Regions from separate parts of the Blautia aquisgranensis genome, predicted to be linked through region 2. Evidence: predicted binding sites of a transcription regulator. Region 2 holds the regulator's gene; the other holds the start of a gene.
The links. The regulator Rex, encoded in region 2, represses fermentation and respiration genes when NADH is low (regulators of the CRP and FNR family bind a similar motif). The targets are predictions, from matches to a motif close to ATTGTTAANTANTTAACAAT.
Positions count from the first base shown of each region.

Region 1: WMO28_RS07750 (oxidoreductase) is a predicted target of Rex. The motif match lies at 1,154-1,173, and genes of this name have one in related genera.

Region 1 covers NZ_JBBMEJ010000007.1:148,930-152,120, forward strand. The annotation lists gene WMO28_RS07750 (oxidoreductase) at 1-1,111, opposite strand, end outside; gene WMO28_RS07755 (NUDIX domain-containing protein) at 1,337-1,840, shown strand; gene WMO28_RS07760 (BMC domain-containing protein) at 2,115-2,480, shown strand; gene WMO28_RS07765 (BMC domain-containing protein) at 2,492-2,923, shown strand; gene WMO28_RS07770 (EutP/PduV family microcompartment system protein) at 2,943-3,191, shown strand, end outside.
Region 2 covers NZ_JBBMEJ010000022.1:16,329-19,519, forward strand. The annotation lists gene abc-f (ribosomal protection-like ABC-F family protein) at 1-1,010, opposite strand, end outside; gene WMO28_RS14565 (redox-sensing transcriptional repressor Rex) at 1,226-1,870, shown strand; gene WMO28_RS14570 (NAD(P)H-hydrate dehydratase) at 1,939-3,191, shown strand, end outside.

The sequences.
Region 1 (3,191 bases), on a different contig from region 2:
CAAGAACAGACGGGTTTACTGTACAGCGGATCGGGCGGTTGACACCGATACGGTTTCCTGCACAGCCTACGTTACAGGAGATACATTTGCGGAGATCACATTCATGACCTGTAGCAACTTTGTTCACCCATGCAGGATCTGCGATAAGACCACGGCCCATACCGATGAGATCTGCATCGCCATCAGCAAGGATTTTTTCTGCAACTTTCGGGTCACGGATATTACCCATGGAGATACATGGTTTGTTGAATTTCTCTTTCACAGCCTTTGCCATGTAAGAACGCCATCCGTCCGGAAGATAGTTTGCATCGATCTGGTACTGGATGGAACCGTTAAGACCACAGGAAACATCGAAGATATCAACCTCTTCCTGAAGGTACTCAAGGTATTTGAGTGTATCCTCAAGTGTATTTCCACCATCCATCAGCTCATCTGCACTGAGACGAAGCATGATCGGGAAGAAAGGACCGACCTGTTTTCTGACTTCGTCGATGACCATACGGCAGAAACGTGTACGGTTCTCAACAGATCCGCCAAATTCATCGGTACGGTCGTTTGTAAGCGGAGAAAGGAACTGGCTGATAAGGTAAGAGTGTCCAGCATGGATCTCTACTGCATCAAAACCTGCTGTCTGTGCACGTTTTGCAGCCTCTCCGTATTTTTTTACGATGTGAAGAATTTCATCTTTGGAAAGTGGACGCGGAATCTCGCCTCCCTCCTTGGAAGGAATGTTGGATGCGGAAACCGGCTGCATATTGATTCTGGAAGAGACTGCAGAAGCACCTGCATGATTGATCTGGATTGCAATCTTTGTTCCGTATCTGTGAATATTCTCGCAGAATTTGAAAAGACGCGGAAGATAGTTATCATGATCGATACGCAGCTGTGTGGTTCCGTTGGAGCCCTGTGGGGAATCAATACTTGCATTCTCCACGATGATAAGGCCTGTGCCACCCTTTGCACGCTCCTCATAGTAGTTGATGTGAAGAAAACTCATTTCGCCGTTCTGCTCACCGTAATTGGTGCCCATCGGCATCATAACAATACGGTTCTTGATCGTCATATTTTTAACTGTTAACGGGGCAAAAATATGTGGATAATCATTCTTCATTTTGGAAAAACCTCCCTGGTTATTTAAATAGAATCGTTTGTTTGTGTTAATTATATAACAAAAGTATCTATAAAACTAATTCATAATACAAGTAATATAATAAAAATAATCTATAGATTTTCCAGTACTGTTGATTCCATATACCAGGGTTTACAGAAGATACTTTAACGTGGTATCATAACAGATAGAAAGACTGCTGAATCTACAGCGAAAGAGGAGATAAAAATGGAATACTGGGATATTTATGATGCAGATAAGAAACTGACGGGACGTACCATGAAACGCAATGACTGGTGCCTGAAGGATGGAGAATATCATCTGACAGTGCTGGGAGTTGTGGCAAGATCGGATCACACGTTTCTGATTACAAAACGTGTGATGACCAAAGCATGGGCTCCGGGCTGGTGGGAGGTTTCCGGAGGTGCAGCACAGGCAGGAGAGGCTTCCCGTGATGCAGTGCTCCGCGAAGTAAAAGAGGAGACAGGGCTGGATGCCGGCAGCGCAGAGGGAGGATATCTTTTTACCTATAAAAGAGAGAACCCGGGAGAAGGCGACAATTATTTTGTGGATGTGTACAGATTTGTCATGGATGTGGAGGATGCGGATCTGAAGCTCCAGACAGAGGAGACAGACGGCTACATGTTCGCCACACTGGATCAGATTCGGGCGTTTGCGGCAGAGGGAAAATTCCTTCACTATGACAGTATCAAGGCTGCATTTGAGTTCTGAAAAGCAGACAGCTGTGGAAATGTGTGGTGAAGACGGGCGTTTTTGCCTGTTATACAGCTTAAACTGAAAATGGAATGTTGTTTTTTGTGGATTTTCATTTTTGAAAACGTTGTTTTTTGCCTTGTTTTCAAAGAATTGTCTTGACATTAAAATCTATAAATAGTAAAATTTAACTAGATAAAATGTAGAAATATCATAAGCCGGATACGATAGAGATCCGGCTTATCGAATAGTAAGAATACAGTACGAAATTTTTGAAAGCGAGGAATCATAAATGGCAGATGAACATAAAGACCAGATCAGGATCGTGCAGGAGACCGTAGCCGGTAAAGAGATCACATTTGCCCATGTGATGGGAGGCCCGGCACCTATCATATATCAGAAGCTGGGACTGAACCCGCAGGTAGATTATGGCTCATCTGCAATCGGCATCATGAATATGACACCTTCCGAATCAGCAGTTATCGCATCCGATATTGCAGTGAAGAGCGGTAATGTATATCTTGGTTTTGCGGACCGTTTCACAGGTACACTGATCATTACAGGTGAGATTTCCGATGTAGAGACTGCTATGCAGGAGATCGTGGACTATTTCCGTGATACCCTTGGATACGTAGTATGTAAGATCACCAAGCGATAAGGAAGTGTACCATGGAAGAACGAATAACAAGGGAAGAACTGCTGGAGAGGCTTTTCCATGATGATTATGAGAATCTGAAGGGAAAGAGACTTCGGATCACCCGGGTACGGGTTCCGGGAAAAGAATTATCCTTTGCCCATGTGTTCACACCGAATGATAAATCTGTATATGAGAATCTTGCTTTACATATCGGTGTCCATGAAGGTGAGGATCACAGAGGGGATTCTATCGGCATGGTTCGTGTCACACCCTGGGAAGCGATTGTTGTGGCAGCGGATGTGGCAGTGAAGGCTGCACATGTGGAGATCGGATTTATGGATCGTTTCTGTGGCACACTGATACTGACAGGCGGTTTTATGGAAGTTATGACAGCGGTGGAAGAGGTTGTACGCTTTTTCCATGAAACACTGAAATTTGATGTCTGTGAGATCCACAGAAGCTGACAGCAGGACGGGATAAAAAATGAAAAAAATTTTTCTGATGGGTCGAAGCGAGGCTGGCAAGACTTCTCTGACGCAGGCACTGAAGGGCGAAGAGCTTCATTATCACAAGACCCAGTATACAAATACAAACGAAGATACCATTGATTCACCGGGAGAATATGCGGAGTCCAAGCATTTCAGTGTAGGATTGGCATGCTTTTCCTTTGAGGCGGATGTGATCGCTATTGTGCAGGCAGCCAACGAGCCGTTTAACCTGTTCAGTGACGGC
Region 2 (3,191 bases):
AATGCTTTGGAAAGCTCTTCTACATGGAGAACATCATTGCCGCTTAAAACGCGGGGCTCCAGGGAGATACGCATACGATCCTGGATCTCCAGCGGCTTCTCAATGCGCTGCACGCGATCCAGCATCTTCTCACGGCTCTCAGCGCGTTTGATGGATTTCTCACGGTTAAAAGATTTCAGCTTGGCGATCACAGCCTCCTGATGTTTGATATCTCGCTGCTGATTCAGGTATGCCTTATACTGTGCATCACGAAGCTGTGCCTTCTTGAGCGCATAAGCTGAATAGTTTCCGCTGTATACACGGGTCTGGCCGGCCTCGATCTCTACCACCTTGGTGACTACCTTATCCAGGAAATAACGGTCATGGGATACGATGAATACCGCGCCCGGATAATTGAGAAGATAAGTCTCAAGCCAGGAAATGCTCTCCATGTCCAGGTGGTTGGTAGGTTCATCCAGAAGCAGGATGTCCGGCTTGGAGAGAAGCATCTTACCCAGGGCTACGCGGGTCTTCTGGCCTCCGGAAAGAGTCTCGATGTATTTGTCATAGTCTTCTTCTGTGAATCCCAGACCTTTCAGTACACCGGTAAGCTCGCTCTTGTAAGCATAGCCGTTCTCCAGCTCAAACTGATGGGTGAGACGGGTATAGGTCTCCATCAGACGGTTCAGGTCATCGCCGGTAACGTTGTTCATTTCCTGCTCCAGGGAGCGGATGCGGCGTTCCATATCGATGATGTGCTGCTTGGTGGTAAGAAGCTCCTCGTATATGGTATGGTGCCCGTGGATATCCTGATACTGGGCAAGGTAACCGATATTTTTGTCGCGGGCGAGCACCACCGTACCGGAATCCGCGGAAATCTCCTGCATGATAATGCGGAGAAGTGTAGTCTTACCTGCACCGTTGCAGCCGATCAGAGCTGCCTTTTCACGATCCTCAATATGAAAGGATGCGTCGTTCAAGATTACTTTTTCGCCAAAGGCTTTGCATATATTCTGACATGATAAAATCATAAAAACTGTCCTCCTGTACAAAGGATCCTGTCTCTGTTTCGTAAAAAACAGGAAAAATCCTCTACCTATTATAACGGAAACCGCGGGGATTTCAAAGAAAAAATCAAATATTTGAAAAAATATGAAGAAATTTGTACATAAGTCACAAGATTAATTGACAGGAAAATATCAATTCGGTATAATTAACCTAGTGTAAGATAAGGAGGGAAACTATCGTGGAGACAAAACAAATCTCGAAAGCGGTGATTAAGCGTCTGCCACGCTACTACCGCTACTTAGGAGAGCTGATGGAAGACAATGTAGAGCGTATTTCTTCCAATGAATTAAGTAAGAAGATGCACACCACAGCTTCCCAGATCCGTCAGGATCTTAATAATTTTGGCGGTTTTGGTCAGCAGGGGTATGGCTATAATGTACATTATCTTTATACGGAGATCGGTAAGATCCTGGGACTGGATACGATTCATCCGATGATCATTCTTGGTGCAGGTAATCTGGGACAGGCACTTGCCAATTATGTGGACTTTGAGAAAAGGGGCTTTAAGCTGGTAGGAATTTTTGATGTAAACCCTGTTCTTGAGGGAATTGCAGTCCGCGGACTGGAGATCCAGATGCTCAGTGAGCTTCCGTTTTTCCTGAAAGAGAATAACGTGGAGATCGCTATTCTTACTCTTCCTAAGAATAAGGCCAAAGAAATGGCAGATATTCTGGTAGAGAACGGTATTAAGGCTATCTGGAATTTTGCACATCTTGATCTGGAGACACCGGATGATGTGATCGTGGAGAACGTACATCTTTCCGAGAGTCTGATGACACTGTCTTATAATCTGAGTAAATACAGGCAGGAGCATGTGGAATAGTAAAATCAGAGAATGAGGCTGCCGGAGACGGCAGCTTTCTCTGTTACAGAGGGAGGTATAGAAACAGCATGAAGAAGCTTGTTACCTGCGGGGAAATGAAGAATCTGGACAGTGCCACAATCCACAAGATCGGAGTGGCATCAGAAGTTCTGATGGAGCGGGCAGCACTGAAGGTCGTAGAAGAGACAGAGAAGTACCTTGGAAAGAATGAACGGATCCTGGTTGTCTGCGGAAGCGGAAACAATGGCGGTGATGGAATTGCGGTTGCCAGGATCTTTCATCTGAAAGGAATTCGTGCAGATTTCTACATGGCCGGAAACAAAGAAAAAATGACCCGGGAGACGACCTTACAATACAAGATCGCCACCGGTTATCATGTGCCGGAGGTGAATAACCCGGACTGGAGTGAATATACTACTATAGTAGATGCCGTGTTCGGTGTGGGGCTTGCGCGTCCGATCGAGGGACGATATGCTGAGATCATTCATGAGATGAACAGTGCGCGGGCCAAAAAGATCGCTGTAGACATCCCATCAGGAGTTAACGGAGATACTGGCCTGGAAATGGGCATTGCTTTCAGCGCAGATCTGACTGTCACATTCGCATACCGGAAGAGAGGACTTTGCTTTTATCCGGGAAGGCTGTATGCAGGAAAGATCGTGGTAGCTGATATCGGGATCTATGAGCAGGAAGCTGTGAAGGCATCCGCACGCTGTCTGGAAAAGAAAGACCTGAAGCTGTTTCCGGAGCGTGATCCCGGCGGAAATAAAGGTACCTTCGGAAAAATTCTTTTTGTTACCGGAAGTGCAGGTATGTGCGGAGCAGCTTACTTAAGCGCAAGCGCAGCACTCCGGGCCGGGGCGGGAATGGTGAAGATTCAGACAGTGGAGGAGAACCGGATCCCATTGCAGATCCTTCTTCCGGAGGCTATGGTATGCACCCGTTTTGATGAGGAATCCAATGAACAGCTTCTTTCCTGGTGCGATGTGATCGTGATCGGACCGGGACTTGGAACTTCCGGGGAGAGCCGTGAGAGAGAACAGTGGTTTCTCACGGCAGCTGCCCGCGAAAAGAAGTATCTTGTGCTGGATGCAGACGGGCTGAATCTTCTGGCCGCGCATCCTCAGTGGAAGGAATTCTTAGGTGAGAATGTGATTCTGACTCCGCATATCGGAGAGATGAGTCGCCTCTGCGGCAAAACGATCCGGGAAATTCAGGAAACACTTGCCCGAACTGCCATTGATTATGCCGGAGAAACCGGCACTGTCTGTGTACTGAAAGACGCATGTACGGTTATTACAGATGGCAGAGAGGATATTTA